DNA from 3 places in the Neobacillus sp. 19 genome. Region 3 is predicted to be linked to each of the others. Evidence: riboswitches for the same ligand, from Rfam matches in the RefSeq annotation. Region 3 holds a riboswitch; each other region holds the start of a gene.
The links. A riboswitch is a leader RNA that binds a small molecule or an ion and turns the genes downstream of it on or off. The one in region 3 is predicted to bind cobalamin.

Region 1: linked by a shared signal. The riboswitch ahead of metE (5-methyltetrahydropteroyltriglutamate--homocysteine S-methyltransferase) and the one ahead of ACO1D1_RS07510 (ABC transporter substrate-binding protein) in region 3 are both predicted to bind cobalamin.
Region 2: linked by a shared signal. The riboswitch ahead of ACO1D1_RS22585 (ribonucleoside-diphosphate reductase subunit alpha) and the one ahead of ACO1D1_RS07510 (ABC transporter substrate-binding protein) in region 3 are both predicted to bind cobalamin.

The regions. Positions count from the first base shown of each region.
Region 1 covers NZ_JBMPZU010000099.1:164,731-170,382, reverse strand. Annotated here, with positions in the region: gene ACO1D1_RS27115 (SDR family oxidoreductase) at 1-772, opposite strand, end outside; gene metE (5-methyltetrahydropteroyltriglutamate--homocysteine S-methyltransferase) at 905-3,196, opposite strand; cobalamin riboswitch at 3,352-3,544, opposite strand; SAM riboswitch class I at 3,641-3,750, opposite strand; gene ACO1D1_RS27105 (response regulator transcription factor) at 3,855-4,541, opposite strand; gene ACO1D1_RS27100 (c-type cytochrome) at 4,659-5,603, opposite strand.
Region 2 covers NZ_JBMPZU010000070.1:115,859-121,510, forward strand. Annotated here, with positions in the region: gene ACO1D1_RS22575 (flavodoxin domain-containing protein) at 1-274, opposite strand, end outside; gene ACO1D1_RS22580 (ribonucleotide-diphosphate reductase subunit beta) at 271-1,317, opposite strand; gene ACO1D1_RS22585 (ribonucleoside-diphosphate reductase subunit alpha) at 1,358-3,643, opposite strand; cobalamin riboswitch at 3,771-3,970, opposite strand; gene ACO1D1_RS22590 (LysM peptidoglycan-binding domain-containing protein) at 4,266-5,069, shown strand; gene ACO1D1_RS22595 (OsmC family protein) at 5,246-5,652, shown strand, end outside.
Region 3 covers NZ_JBMPZU010000030.1:7,128-12,779, reverse strand. Annotated here, with positions in the region: gene ACO1D1_RS07520 (phenylacetate--CoA ligase family protein) at 1-785, shown strand, start outside; gene fabG (3-oxoacyl-ACP reductase FabG) at 848-1,585, shown strand; cobalamin riboswitch at 1,653-1,844, shown strand; gene ACO1D1_RS07510 (ABC transporter substrate-binding protein) at 2,021-2,986, shown strand; partial or broken gene ACO1D1_RS07505 (FecCD family ABC transporter permease) at 2,952-4,011, shown strand; gene ACO1D1_RS07500 (adenosylcobinamide amidohydrolase) at 4,018-5,484, shown strand; gene cbiB (adenosylcobinamide-phosphate synthase CbiB) at 5,481-5,652, shown strand, end outside.

The DNA.
Region 1 (5,652 bases), on a different contig from region 3:
CCGCCCCGTCAATGTAGATTTCGCTTCCGGTTATGTGGTTGGATTGGCTGGAAGCAAGGAAGAGTACTAGGTCGGCGACTTGGTCGGCTTTTCCGGGTTTGTGTTCCAATGGTTGGTTTCCTTCTGGGTATTCAATAGGAATTTCTACTTTTTTTAGATTTTTATTTTCTTTCCATGTGTTTTCATTGATATTTGTTTCAATTGCACCTGGACAGATCATGTTGACTCTAATACCGTAGTTGGCAAGCTCTAGAGCGGCCATTTTCCCAAATCCCATCTGGCCAATTTTCGATGTACTATAGGCAGACATTCCAATATTTTTATAGATCCTGTTCCCGTTTATTGAACTTGTAATAATGATACTCCCCCCATTTGTCTTCAAATGCGGAATCGCATATTTAACCGTCAAAAAGGTACTCGTTAAGTTATTGGAGATGGTTAGGTCCCAATCCTTCGGCTCCAAGTCTTCTATCGGCGCAACTTCCCCATTAATCCCGGCGTTAGCAAAGACAACATCTAGTCTTCCCCACTTGTCGATGGTGCTTTTGTAACAGTCCTCTACTTCCTTCGGTTGAGAAACGTTGGCTTCTAAGACAAGTGCTTCACTCCCTATTTCTTCGATTTGATTTTTCACCTCTTCCACGTTTTCTTTATGCAAATCTACTAAAGCAATCTTTCCGCCATTTTGAGCAAGCTTTAGCGCAGCAGCCCTTCCAATCCCTGAGCCAGCCCCTGTAACAAAAGCAATCTGATTTTGAAGTACATTCCCCACGTTAAAAAACCCCCTTTATTATGATGATAGTACTATATCCAACATAGAGATTTTAAAACATAAAGATTTTATCGAAATGCTAAGGAGATACTATTCTTTATCATTCATCCTTTATCAGACTTACTTTGCTCCCTATTTGACGAGCAGCTCTTCTCTCGTTTGTTCTGCAGCTATCACCATCACCTGAAGTGCCGCAACAGTTTCCTCCATACCCCTAGTTTTTAAGCCACAATCGGGATTAATCCAGAACAGCTTGGGATCAAGGACTTGAAGCGCACGATGAATGTTTCTGATCAATTCTTCAAGCAATGGTACTCGCGGGCTATGGATGTCATATACGCCAAGACCGATTCCCATATCATACGTATTTTCTTCAAAGGCATGAATTAATTCACCATGGCTTTTTGATGTTTCAATAGAAATAACATCCGCATCGAGTGCTTTAATTGCATGAATAATATTCTTAAAGTCCGAATAACACATATGGGTATGAATTTGCGTCTCATTTTGAACAGAGGATGTCGCCAACTTAAACGAATAAACGGCAGCATCTAGATAACCTGCCCATTTTTCACGTTTTAACGGCAGGCCTTCCCGAAGGGCAGGCTCATCCACTTGAATCATGCGGATTCCATTTTCCTCTAGTGCTTCCACCTCTTTACGAAGGGCAAGCGCAATTTGATTTGCCACCTCGTAGCGTGAAATATCATTACGGACAAATGACCAATTTAAAATCGTAATCGGACCTGTCAGCATTCCTTTTACCGGTTTGTTTGTTAACGATTGGGCATATACAGTTTCTGCAACTGTCATTGGCTCCTTAAAGGCGACATCCCCATAAATGAGCGGGGGCTTCACACATCTGGAACCATATGACTGAACCCAGCCGTATTTTGTAAATTGAAATCCGGCTAATTTTTCGCCAAAGTATTCAACCATATCTGTCCGTTCAAATTCCCCATGTACGAACACATCCAGACCAAGATTTTCTTGGATTTCAATCCACTTTTTTATTTCTGCCTTAATATAGGCTCCATACTCACTGTCAGTTAATTCGCCTTTCCGCCATTTTAAACGCTGTTTTCTTACTTCTTTCGTTTGCGGGAAGCTGCCAATAGTTGTCGTCGGCAGAAGTGGTAATTGAAACGCCTTTTCTTGAAGCCCTCTGCGTACTGTAAATGGCGCTTTCCGCTCTGCTTGATCCTTCTGTAAACTGCGAATGGCTTCTCGAACTTGAGTATTATTTCGAATTGACGACTGATTTAATCCTTGAATTGCTTTTGTGCTTTCATCGATCTCTTTTTTTATCACTTGCTTTCCATTATTCAAGCCATTTGTAAGAGCGCTAATTTCAACTAATTTTTCATCCGCAAATGCCAGTGCATTTCTTAATATCTCATCGAGCAATTCTTCATTTTTTACTGTCACAGGAACATGCAATAGGCTTGATGATGGCTGAACAATTAGTCTTGTTTTTAAAACAACCGCTTCAATCTCGGTCAGAAGTGAAAATGTCCCTTCGAGATCCGCCCGCCAAATATTTCGTCCGTCAATGACTCCAGCTGCAAGTACTTTATTCTTAGGAAAGCCATACTTCTTCAAAGCAGCAAGATTCTGACCGTTATCATGGACAAAATCAAGTCCAATTCCCTGAACAGGAAGTGAAATGACCTCTTCATAATGCTCGATACTTTCAAAATATGTTTGCAATATCACCTTAAGGTTTGGTGCTGCATCCTGTAATGCCTGATAGACTTCGCTAAATATAGCAATCTCTTCTTTTGAAATACTAGCAGCTAAAATCGGTTCATCTATTTGAACCCATTCTGCCCCCTCCGCCTCTAGTTCGCGTAATATTTCCGCATAAAGAGGGATAAATTGTTCAACAACTGCTTTGAACGCACTTTCGGTATAACCTTTTGATAGCTTTACAAATGTAATCGGTCCTAAAATAACTGGTTTACCATGTATACCAAGTTTTTGCTTCGCCTCTTGAAAAAATTGAAGCGGGCGGTTTTCAACAAGAGCAGGAGCTGTTTCTTCAAGCTCTGGAACGATATAGTGGTAGTTTGTATTAAACCATTTTGTCATTTCAGAAGCAACTGCCTCTTTCGTTCCTCGCGCCATAGCAAAATAGGTTTCAAGCGGCACCTTCCCGCCGCTGTAGTTAAATCGTTTCGGTACTAAACCGAACATAACAGCCGTATCCAGGACATGATCATACAAGCTAAAGTCCCCGACAGGGATTAAATCAATTCCGTGCTCCTTTTGCTTCTTAAGATGCTCCAGGCGAATCACTTCTATTTTCTTTAAGAATGCCTCTTTTTCTAACTTACCTGCCCAAAACTGTTCCAAGGCTTGTTTCCATTCACGTTTTTCCCCAATTCTTGGGTATCCTAGATTCGAGCTTATCACTTTTACCATAATGGGTTACCTCTCCTTTTACATCTTAGTGTGTCAAACATAAAAAAATCTCCCTTTTCAAAAATGGAAAAGAGAGATTGATACGTTTAATTAACTTGAGTCCGAACCTTTTCGTTTACTCAACACGTTCTCACCTCCTCTATCTCCTCGTAGAGTACTAGCGCATACAACAGGCAGGTTTCCTGACTAAGGTTCATCGCTCCTTATCCCTTCCCATTTCCCTATGAAACAGTGGCTATTCGATAAGTTGCTCCCCAATACAGTGGCGGGACCGTGCCGGCATTTCACCGGTCTTCCCTTTTAAGCCGTGCAGATTATCTACACAGCACCTGAAGCTTTTGATATGAAGTTTTTAAAAACCGATTTGGATCTGCATTTTTTCTCTTATAAACAAAAACAGCCTCTCTAGTCAACATAGAGAGGCTGGCGGATCCTTTTTCATCCCTCTCATTTGCCAAAGCAATATGCCTTGCTGGAATTAGCACCTTTTTAACAAGTTGTTAAATGGTTGCTGGGCTTCATAGGGCCAGTCCCTCCGCCTCTCTTCATAAGAGTATTAAAATTTTTAATGTTTTGAATTTAATTGCAATGATAGCATTTTGGACAGAGGTTGTCAAAGATTATTAAATTATTGCAAAGTTCACTTAAATATTCTCTCTCAACCTTCCGTTGTAAACTTATATCCAATCCCTCTTAACGTCACGATAAAAGGATAATCTGTATACTTTGCAATCTTTTCTCTTAGATTTTTGATATGGACATCTACTGTTCGTTCGTTGATTACTTTTTCATTCTTTTTATAAATGGTATTGATGATTTGTTCTCTTGAAAGAAGTTGATCTGGATGGGTCATAAATAGATAGAGCAATCTGTACTCGAAATGAGTTAAATCAAGTACTTCATCTTGGAATTTTACGATTCCTTTTAATGGTTTAATCGTTAACCCTTTATAGCTTAGTTTACTGCATCGATTGGCGGTTCGTCGTAAGACCGTTTCAATTCTAACCGACAATTCTTCTAAATTATATGGTTTACCGATATAGTCATCGGCTCCTCGTTTCAGCCCTTCAATTCGATCCTGTTCCGAATTATTTGAAGATACAATGATTATTGGTACGTTACTGTCTAGTTCGTAACGCATCCAGAAGCATACCTCAAGTCCATCCATATCAGGAAGAGCTGTTTCTAGAAGCACAAAACAAGGATCGTGTTTTAAGTACATTTCACGAGCAGTTTGTCCATCAGCAGCCTCTAATATTTCGAAACCTTTCCTCGTCAGATGAAATCTTAACACAGCTCTGTTTTCACTATTACTATCTATAATTAAAATGGTTTTACCTCTCAATTTTTTATCTTCCAACTTCTTCAACCCCCTGCCACTATTATAGTGATAAAAAGAGTTTCACAAAAGGTTGTGTTATATATATAGAAAAACGACCCGCTGTTAACGGGTCATTGCCTATTATTTATTTTCCGTAACCTTTTTCCCTGCAAGTGTTTCATAGGCTGCATCATCCGGTGCATCGCCTTTCGGCCAGTCATTCATTTTATCAGGAAAATCAGGTCTAGCCATAGAGTTAATATATGCTGCGATATTCATCGCCTCTTCATCGGTGAAGGAACCTGCTTCATATCCACCCATCGGTGATTTAGGCATATATTTTTTGATAAAGCCTCCTGCCGTTCTTACACGAGCCATACCCGCTCCAATATTGTAGGATTGGTCTCCCCAAAGCGGAAGTCCTGTGGCACCGCCGTCTCCGCCTTCTCCATGGCAGGCAATGCAAGCTTTATTGTAAAGTTCTTTTCCGGCATCCACATTTATCTTAGTTAGTTCACCCTCAGCTTTTGGCATTTTTGCCCACGGTCTTTCTTTCGTCCCATCAGGAACATTGGTTGAAATATAATTATAATAAGCTACCATTGCTTTCATTTCCTTGCTGTCTAACGAAAGCGGTTTTCCATTCATACTTCTTTTAAAACAGCCATTAATACGTTCTTCAATCGTAACCTCTTTTCCTGCACGTGGATTGTATTGTGGATAGGTTTTTGAAATACCTGCCAGGTCAAGGGAAGAACCTACACCACCATCCGCATGACAGCTGGCACAACTCAGTTTGTTTCCAACATACCCATCCAAAACCGTGCTTGTTTCATTATGTTCTTTTAACCCTAATTTGATTAATTCCCCTTCTTCCCCTTCTGGAATATCGTCCATACTTGGAGGTAAATAAGGATGTTCTGGTTTGGCTTCTGTTTGTTCTCCAGTCGTTGATGATGGTGCGGATGCTGCAGAACTTACCGCCGGCTGCCCCTTTGAATCTAGTACAAATAAGTAAAATACAGTAAACCCAAGCGCGATCGTGGCAACAATTGCTGCAACGGATGAAACAAATAATTTATTCATGTTTAAGCTCCTCTCCATATCAGGGGACTTCTCATAAAAGAAGATTTTC
Region 2 (5,652 bases), on a different contig from region 3:
TGTCACCTGTACCTACAACACCGGTGACAATATGCTTGACATCCGCGGTTTCGAAAGCGCGATACAGCGCGAGCATTTCAACTGGAATCTCCCCATCTCTCCATGTGTACGTACCGATAATGACCGCATCAAATGCGGGTAAATCCTGCAAGGGGAACTGTTCGACCCTGAACAGACAAACCTCTATTTTTTTCCTCAAAAATAAATCTCTTAAAACAAAAACGAGCTCTTCCGTATTCCCCGTTTTTGAGGTATAGATGATGGCAACCTTCATAGTTCATCGAAACCATTCGATTGCGACACCTTCGCATAGGTCCGCGACTTTTGTTCAAAGAAGTCGGATTTCGTGCCGTTCATCATTTCATCGCTGAACACATGGATCCATGGCATCGGATTGCTGCGGTCCTCATATAGATTTGCTAAGCCCAACTGGCGAAAGCGTTTATTGGCCAGGTATTCCGTGTAGCCATCGTACTCGTCCAAATCAATTCCTGTAATATCTCTAAGGATGTAGCCGGCCCATTCCTTTTCCAACTGGACGGCTTGATCAATCGTTTGATAAACATACTCGATATTTCCCTGATGATTCAATTCGGGATGTTCGGTTAACAGAATCCGAATAAACTGGGCGATAAAATAAGCGTGCTGCATTTCATCTCGTTGGATATAGCTAATCATCGTGCTCGTTTTGAGCATTTTTTGCTGGCGGGCCAAGTGATAGAAGAAAGCAAATCCTGCATAAAAATAAATTCCCTCAAGATTGATCGAGTTCACTGCTAATTGAAATAAATGCTGCGGCGTCGGGTTCTCACGAAAGCACTCATAAGCATCTAAAATCAGCTGGTTCCGTTTTTGGACGATGGGGTCGCTTTTTGCCTGATTGAACCGGGCATTCTGCTCGCTTAACGGGACAAGTGAACTCAAAATATATGAATACGATTCAGTATGAACCGCTTCCTGCTGGGCAATGACGGCATAGATTGACTTAAAACTGGAATCGGTCACATAATCCATTACCTGCGTCATTGTCGGTGTCTGAAGGCTATCGAGCGAGGCCAGCTGGGTATTGATCCGCAAGAAAACATCCTTCTCAACGTCGCTGAGCATGTCCCACTGTTTAATATCATCCTGCATATTGATTTCCTGTGCTTTCCAAAAGTTCCCCAATAAGGTCTGATACAAATCATACATCTGCGGGTAGGCGATATCATTCCAGTTCAACAGGCCGGAAGACTGGCCGTTAATGATCCCAGTGGATTTATTAGGAAACTCTGGGTTTAATAGTTTTATTTTTGCCAATGGGGCATGAATATCCATTTTAAAAAACCTCCTGCTCTATTAAATGGCAAATCCCGTGCTAGCTCTGGCAAGCTTCACATTCGGCTATTTCTGCCTGAGATGTACTTCTGACGTAATACGTCGTTTTTAGTCCGTGCTCCCATGCTTCCATATGGAGGTTTAACAAATCCTTCGCCTTAATATCATGTCGGACGTATAGGTTAAAGCTAATCCCTTGATCAATATGGCGCTGGCGGGCTGCGTTTTGCTTAATACTCCAAACTTGATCCAATTCATGTCGTGCCCGGCGGTAATAGGGATAGGTATGATGGGTTAAATTCGGCGCTGTGACCTTAAATTTAAAATTTTTCTTCTCCTCGGCATATTCAATGGAATAGATCGGATCAATCCCATCCGTCGAGCCGCCAATTTTCGCTGTTGACGAGTTGGGCGCAACCGCCATTAACCAGCCGTTACGGATACCGTGTTCCACGATCTCCGCCGCTAGATCCAGCCATCGATCAGAGCGGTAATTTTTCCGCTTGAAATATGTGCCCGTTTGCCACTCAGAACCTTGAAACTCAAGATACGCTCCTTTTTCGTTGGCCAATTCTTTAGAGGTACGGATGGTGTAGTAAGCAATGTCCTCATACAGCTGGTCGGCCCATTCCACCGCGGCTTCTGATTCCCAGTGTATGCCTTTCAAGGCAAGGAGATGATGCCAGCCGAACGTTCCCAGTCCGATCGCGCGGAACTTCTGATTAGTGATCTGAGCCTGCCCCACCGATATCGTATTTAAATCTATCACGTTATCCAACATTCTTACTTGTATGCGGATCAACCGCTCCAGTACCCCAGCCGGCACCGCTTTTGCAAGATTAATAGAGGATAAGTTACAAACCACGAAATCACCAGGTTTGCGAATGATGATGATGTTTCCGTCCTCATCCTGATATTCATTGACGATCGTGGTCGCCGACATATTTTGCGCAATTTCCGTGCATAGGTTGCTGCAATAAATCGAGGTCCGCCCCGCTCCAGCCAGATGCTTATTCGGATTTTGCCTGTTCACCTCGTCACGATAGAACATGTAAGGGGTGCCCGTTTCCAACTGCGACACCATGATCCGCGCCATGATATCCATTGCCCGGTACGTTTTCCTTGGCAGCAGCGGATGGTGGACGGCTTCTTGATATTTTTTTGAAAAATAAGGCTGATCAATTTCATCATAAAAATCCTCGAGTCCAAGCGGGTTTCCGTTTGCATCCTTCCAGCCCATAATTTGCTTTACTTGATGGGGGCAAAACGTATGCCACTCCCCGATGCTTCTGCCGTTCTCATCGGTTTCTTGCAACTTTTTCATAAACAAATCGGGAATGGTCACACCGGTAAAAATATCATGAGCTTTTCGGCGTTCGTCGCCATTGTTGGTTTTCAAATCGAGAAAGCCGTTCATAATATCTTTATGGAACACATCTAGGTAGACGGCAATCGCACCCTGCCGCTGTCCTAACTGATCGACACTGACGGCCGTATCATTGACCAGCTTGATCCAAGGCACAACCCCGGACGAGTTGCCTTTGAATTTTTTAATATCGGAGCCGAGGGCACGGACTTTTCCATAATAAAGTCCAATCCCGCCGCCATCTTTACTTAGCCGTGCGATGTCCCAATTATTTAAATAAATGCCGTCCAGTGAATCGTCGACGGTATCGATAAAGCAAGAGGAAAGCTGGCCGAAGCTCTTTCCGGCATTCGCGAGTGTCGGTGTGGCAACGGTCATGTAAAGATGACTTAGTGCCCAATAAGCCTCTTTAACAAGGGTGAGGCGATTTGCAGCAGGGCTCTCATTCTGCATCAGCGTCATGGCAATAATCATGAATCGCTCTTGCGGCAATTCATAGACATTTCGCTCATGATCCTGCGCGAGATAGCGGTCCGCTAGTAAAAATAAACCGATATATGTAAATAAAGTATCTCGGACCGGCTCAATTTCCTTTGCTAGTTCTTCGATTTCGTCTTTCGTATAGGAAGTAAGTAGATTGCTAGAGTAAATGCCGATTTCGGTTAATTCTTTTATAAGGAGGTAAAAATCTCCGTACTTTATGGAGAGGTCATAGCTGCGGTTTATTGATGCCTTTTGATACAGTTCATTCAGATACAGCCTTGCTGCAACAAAAGTCCAATCAGGCTGATCCATCGCAATTTGGTTAACGGCATAGAGGAGCGCTTGCCGGCCAGCCTCAGCCACGTATAATTCTTTAATCTGTTTTTCAAGCATTGCAGTATCCAGCTGGTATGTTTCCGAAGCTTGTTTGATTGTCTCTAATACTAATTGAATTTCATCGTTTACTTTTGTGGTCATGGTCATATCCCCTTTAATAAAAAAATCCGCTCAAGGTAATTGAGCGGATGAAACGGTTTACTACAAAAAGGAAGTACAAATTTCTGCCTTTCGCTGCCACCGTTCATCTCCTCAATCCCCGAAGAAGTGAAACTACTTAAGAAAGACAGGTCTCCTGACTTATGCGTCACCCTACTTTGAGCCCTTCCCATATCAGCGTCTATCTTCATAAACTCTCTGATACAGTGGATTGCTCAGTTCGTCAGCACTTACAGTTGCGGGGGCAGTTCCGGATTCACCGGATTCCCTATTAAGCCGTTATTCGGCATCTAACTTAAGGTAAATACAATATATAGTTATGTTTTTTAGAAATAAAACAATATGTAGATAAGAAACTAAAGTTAATCATAGTATAAATGGTTTCCAATTTCAAGTATTTTAAAAGAATTGATGAGAGGACAGATGATTGGATTTAGCGAAAAGATACAACAGCTCACGCAGAAATTGATCCTTTACGAAGCGCTAATACAGTGGGATATTTTTGGCATTAGAGGAAAGTTATTTAAAAATACAGTCAAAAAATGATGACATTTGTCGTACTACTATAGGGGTATTTTAATATTTTTTATGGGGGAATAGTTCTTTGTATATAAAGAGAAAAGAAAGATTATCAGAACTGAGTAAGAAAAAGATGAAAGCGCGTAATCAAAAGCTGGCAGCAGCAGCCATTGCTGGGACTGTTGCAGCACTTGTATTTATGAACACCGATGTTGGAGCATGCAGCACGGTATACACTGTAAAAAAGAAAGATACTCTTTACAGCCTATCTAAAAAGTATCAAGTCACTGAAAAACAGCTAATGAGGGCTAATGGGTTAACGTCCGAAAAAATCTATATTGGACAACAACTTTTGGTACCTGATTATATAAAAAAAGGGCATTCAAAAGGGACCGGCAGTCAATATACTGTCCAAAAAGGGGATACCATTTACTCCCTTGCAAAAAAATTCGCTGTCAGTATGGATGAATTAAAAAAGGTCAATCATCTGCAAACAGAGAAAATTTACGTTGGTCAAACAATAACTCTTCCTTTTGAAATTCAAGCAAATAACATCAATCCAGTTTATGAGGTGGTTCCCGGGGACACTTTATGGGGAATTGCTAAACGCTTTGGAGTAAATGCAGACGAACTGAAAAAAGAAAATAAGCTCCGCCATGATATGGTTCTGATTGGACAACAGCTGACGATTCCAGGCAAAGCTATCTATACAAAAGCAATAGTCGTAGGAGCCGCTGATAATTTCACTGTTGAATTTAAGCATATGGATGAATCATTCGTCTTAACTGTTCCTTACTGCTCAGGTCCAGATTATGAAAAAATAGCGGGGCAGAAAGTAACAGTTATACATAAAAATAAAGCCGTCATTTCGGTATTTAAATCTAAATAAGACGTTTCAGCAAATAACAATGAAAAACCGATAAAAGGCGCTTTCCTGTAGTAAGGATTAGCGCTTATTTCCATTTTAGGGGCCATACCAACTAGTCCTTGTCTCATTATTTAAAGTATTTTAAAAGTAAGGAACGAGTCGATTGGTTAGAATAAAAAAATGAAAGGGGTATGATGATGGATTTTACAATTAACTGGAAAGGGAAAATGGCATTTGGGGGGATCACTCCTTCCGGACATGAATTTATAATGGATGCGGATCCACAAGTAGGCGGTGAGAACGGTGGCCAAAGACCGACGGAACTACTTTTGCAGGCCGTTGCGGGCTGCACAGGAATGGATATTATCTCCATCTTGCATAAAATGCGCCTGGAGCCTTCGTCCTTCCAAATGGATGTAACAGGTGTACGGGCCGAAGAACATCCCAAGCGGTTCACTGCAATTACCATTCACTATGCATTTGATGGAGACTTGCCGGAAGACAAGGTCACCCGGGCGATTCAACTATCAAAAGACAGATATTGTTCCGTTTCCCATTCCTTAAATGCAGAAATTAGCGTAAGCTACTCCATCAATGGCGTGAA
Region 3 (5,652 bases):
AAGTAAAGCCGACTGTGTTTTATGGCACACCTTCCTATGCCTTGTATCTAGCAGAAAAGGCTAAAGAGGCAGGGGTGGACCCTAAAGAATTTGGTTTTAGAATCTTGTTCTTTTCAGGCGAACCTGGAGCAGGAGTTGCCTCGACGAAGAAAAAAATCGAAGAAACCTTTGGCGCGATCTGTATAGACTCCGGGACAATGGCAGAAGTAACGCCATGGATGAGCAATACAGAGTGTGAGCATCGTAAAGGGGTTCATTTATGGCAGGATGTCGTCTATACAGAAGTAGTTGATCAACAGAGCAAAAAACTAGTTCCCTATGGGGAAGAAGGAGTACCCGTATATACTCCATTGGAAAGAACCTCGCAGCCTTTAATCCGCTATTGGTCCGGAGATCTAACGACCTGGACAGATGAGCCTTGTCCTTGTGGGCGTGTCTACCCAAGGTTACCGAAAGGAATTTATGGCCGAATTGATGATATGGTCACCGTACGTGGTGTGAATGTTTATGCAAGTCTATTAGAAAATGTGATTAGGAGAATTGACGGCCTTGGGGAAGAGTTTGTCATGATTGTAACCCGTGAAAATATTATGGATGACGTCACCATTCAGTGTGAGACCGCAGGAACGAGAAGCAACCAAGACCTGATAGAGCAGCTGTCGAAAGAGCTTAAGCGTGAAGTAGGAGTAACATTTAATATAGAATTGTTCCCTATTGGAACATTGGAACGAACTCAATTCAAAGCGAAGCGAGTAATTGACAAGCGTAATTTTAAAGAATCATAAGGTTTTAATAGAATTGTTGACAAATTACTGCTATTTTTCAAATGAACCATTAGGAGGCCATAATGAAACTCGAAGGAAAAGTTGCTATTATTACGGGTGGAGCAAATGGGATTGGCAAAATTACGGCTAAGAAATTTTTGCAAGAAGGTGCCGCTGTTGTCATCAGTGATGTGAATCCAGATGCGGGACTAACAGCAGCCAAGGAACTTGAAGAATATGGTTCGATTGCATTTATTCAATGTAATGTGACAGACTCTAAACAAATCCATTCGATGGTAAATGAAACGATCGATCGGTATGGAAAAATTGATATTTTAGTGAATAATGCTGGAATTACGATTGATGGATTGCTGACAAAAATGGATGAAGAATCATGGGAAAAGGTGATTTCCGTCAATTTATCCGGTGTGTTTAAATGTACAAAGGAAGTAGTTCCAAAGATGATAGAACAGGGATCGGGTGTGATTCTGAACGCATCCTCGGTAGTTGGAATTCACGGCAACATCGGTCAAACGAATTATGCAGCCACAAAGGCTGGTGTAATAGGCTTAACGAAAAGCTGGGCGAAAGAAATGGGACCAAAAGGCATAAGAGTGAATGCCGTTGCCCCCGGATTCATTGTCACTGACATGACGGCAAAAGTACCGGAAAAGATACTAGATCTAATGGAAAGTAAAACACCTTTACGCAGGTTGGGAAAACCTGAAGATATTGCCTCTGCCTATCTGTTTCTAGCTTCAGACGATGCGGGGTATATTAATGGAACTATCTTAAGTGTAGATGGCGGCCTTGTCGTTTAGAGAATCAACACTGTCAAACAAACTTATATACAAATAATATAATTTATATCATAATGAAGTTAACAAAAAATGAATAATGGAAATAGGTGCTAGTGAGTCAGTAACGACTTTTAGCTTAAAAGGGAAGTTGGTGAAAAACCAACGCGGTCCCGCCACTGTAAATGGGAGCAGCCTATATTTTGTCACTGTCTATTTGGATGGGAAGACATAGGATGCGATGATCATGAGCCAGGAAACCTGCCTAATTCTTGTGCGCCAATAAACCTACGAGGATAGGGAGGTGTTGAGGCTAGTGCCCTATTACTTTTTACGAGTAATGGAAATCTAATCGTACCCAACATCTTCATTAATATGGAGATGTTTTTTTATTGCCACAAGCAGAACTTCTTTTTTGTTGCTTACATAATAACTACACAGAAAGCAGGGAGAAGAAACATGAAGAAATGGTATTCACTATTGTTCGTCGTACTTTTAACATTAGGGGTCTTAGCAGGATGCGGGGAAAAGCAAGAGCAAGTTAAAGAGGACAAAACCGCGGGTGTTGAGAATAAAACAGAAGCAGCATTCCCAGTAACGATAAAGGATGCTGTAGGCAATGAAGTTGTCTTAGAAAAGAAGCCTGAAAAAATCGTCTCTTTGATCCCAAGTAATACAGAAATCGCCTACGCGTTAGGTGCTGAGAAAGAAATTGTCGGTGTTTCTGATTTTGATAATTATCCTGAAGAGGTAACGAAAAAAGAGAAAATTGGCGGTATGGAAGTGAATCTTGAAAAAATAATCTCTTTACAGCCTAATTTAGTATTAGCCCATGCCTCTACTGCACATAATTCGGAAGCTGGCCTACAGCAATTAAAAGATGCCGGAATAGCCGTTCTTGTTGTGAATGATGCACAAAATTTTGACCAAGTGTTTGATTCAATCAGTATGATTGGTAAAGCGACTGGAGAAACGAAGAAGGCGGACGAGCTTATACAAGGGATGAAGGACAAAATAGCGGATATTAAGGAAAAAGCAAAGAACATAAAAGAAAAGAAAACTGTCTTTATTGAAGTATCACCCGCTCCAGATATTTTTACAACTGGGAAAAATACGTTTATGAATGAAATGTTAACCATGATTAATGCCGAGAACCTCGCAAACGATCAAGAGGGCTGGATCAAGCTTGATCAAGAAGAAATCATTAAACGAAATCCGGATGTAATCATCACTACATATGGCGGCTATGAAGAGACAAAACCAGCTGAGCAAGTGTTAAGCAGAAAAGGCTGGGAAAATGTCAACGCCGTAAAAAATAAGCAAGTAATCGACGTAGATTCTGATCGGGTGACACGCTCAGGCCCTAGAATCGTTGAAGGAGTAGAAGATCTTGCGAAGGCTATTTATCCAGAAGTTTTTAAATAATAAATATGTAGCTTTTGCACTGGCAGGGATTTTCCTGTTAATTTCCGTACTGCTAGGAATCGCCATCGGAACTGTATCAGTTCCGATGGGGACGATTATTCACATTATTATAGCTAAGCTATTTGGATTACCATCACTTGACACAATCGACGCGATGCATACGAGTATTGTGTTGAATATTCGCCTGCCAAGGGTGATATTAGCGGGTCTTGTGGGGGCGTCCCTTGCCATTGCGGGGGCGGCATTTCAAGGGCTGTTAAGGAATCCGTTAGCAGATCCGTATACATTAGGGGTCTCATCCGGCGCTTCCGTCGGTGCCGTTCTGACGCTGTTCTTTAATCTATCTATCCCATTTATCGGGATATTCACCTTGCCATTACTCAGTATCCTATTTTCTTTTTTGACCATTTTCCTCGTTCTTGCTTTTGCCAGGAAAATTGAACGGTCCATGAGAGTAGAAACGATAATTTTAACAGGAATTATTTTTAGCTCCTTTTTAGGTGCATTTATTTCTCTTTTGATTGCACTAACCGGAGATGAGTTACGGCAAATTATTAGCTGGCTCTTAGGAAGTGTATCGATGAGAGGCTGGGAATACATAAAAATTATTTTACCGTTTTTTGTTATTGGGTCGGCCATCCTGATGCTTAATGCAAAGGAATTAAATGCGATGTCGTTTGGGGAAGAACGGGCACACCACCTTGGGGTCAATGTTCAAAAAAAGGAAGCTCATCATTTTATCAGCCGGTTCAATTTTAACAGGAGCTGCAGTTGCCGTTTCCGGAACGATTGGATTTGTTGGGCTGGTCATTCCCCATCTTTCAAGAATCTTGTGGGGGCCAGACCACCGTTACCTCCTTCCCTTATCGATTCTGACAGGAAGTGGGTTCTTAATTTTAGCCGACCTTCTGTCGCGGACCATTATTTCACCTACTGAATTACCAATTGGGGTGATAACGGCTTTAATTGGGGCACCGGTATTTGCGGTGATCCTGCTGCAGAGAAAAAGGATGGAAAGAAGTTGATAGAAAATGCTCAGTGTTCAGCACGTTTCAGGTGGATATGGAGATGAGTCTGTATTAAAGGACATTACGTTTGATGTAAATCAAGGGCAGTTGTTCGGGGTATTAGGGCCAAATGGCAGCGGAAAAACAACTCTGTTAAAAATGATTAGCGGGATCTTGCCGATTAAACAGGGTGAGATTTATATTAGTGGAAAAAAGCTGCAGGAATATGGCATTAAGCAGCTTGCGCAAATGGTGGCGGTTCTTTCCCAGCACTCTTCCCAAAGCTTCTCCTATACAGTTAAAGAAACCGTATCACTTGGGAGATATGCGCATCAAAAGGGCTGGTTTCAAACCTGGTCGGAGGAGGATGAAGCGGTCGTCCAAAGGGTAATGGACCAGACCGGCATTTCCTCCTTTCAACATAAAAATATACAGGCGTTATCAGGCGGTGAAAAGCAAAGGGTATTCCTTGCCCAGGCACTTGCCCAAGAACCGGAAATCCTGCTGTTGGATGAACCGACAAATCACTTAGACTTATCGTATCAAAAAGAATTGTTAGACCTTTTAAAGCGATGGACGATGGACAAAGGGTTAACGGTAATCTCGATTTTCCACGATTTAAATCTTGCTGGTTTATACTGCGACCGTTTGCTCCTGCTCGAAAAGGGGACCATCAATATCAATCATATTCCTAACGAAGTTCTGAAAGAGGACCGAATCAGGGACGTGTATCATACAAAAATTCAAAAGCATCCCCATCCAAAGGTGGCTGCGCCGCAAATGGTGTTACTGCCCGATGTAAAACAGGAAATGGAGCATCTTGAAATCACAGAAGCAATGGTAAGCGTTTCAAATGAGTTTATCGAGCTTGAATCTCCCGTACCTTTAAGAACCATGTCTTCGGGCGTGGTTGGCTCAGGGACGGGCTGGCACCAAACATTTGTCAATCGGCATGTGAGTAAGGACTATAATTGTGATGATCACCGGGCGGAGATGGCTGACTTTTTAACAGCAAACGGATTTGAACCGTCGGCAACGGTTGGCATGATGACAGCGGTGTTCCTTGAGGATGTGTGTTACCAGCGATTCGAACAGGAGGATTTCTCGATCTTTGTGGTCGTTACCGCCGGGGTGGGGAACGCAATTGATGCGTCGAAAAGTGAGCAGCATGACTATCTAATGGCCCCGGGAACGATTAATACGTGGATTTTCGTTAACGGAGAATTAACAGAGGAAGCCTTTATTCAAAGCATTATGACCGCAACGGAAGCAAAAGTAAAGGTAATGCATGATCTGGAGGTACTTGATAAAGTTACTGGGACCATTGCTACCGGAACTTCAACTGATAGTATTTTAATTGCAGCCACACAAACAGGTAAGGTGTTGGAATATGCCGGGACGATTTCCTCATTAGGAAAGGTAATCAGTAAAGCTGTGTATCAGTGTACGGCTGAGGCCATTCACAAATCGAGAAAAAGGAAACGAACATGATTGTCTATCACTTAGTAGCCATTACGATCGCTTATTTCATTGATTTGGTTGTTGGAGATCCTCCTGATTGGCCGCATCCGGTTAGATGGATAGGAATGATGATCTCCTCTTTGGAAAAGCGTTGGAATCACGGAAAGTCTAAACGATGGAAGGGCGTTTTGATGCTCC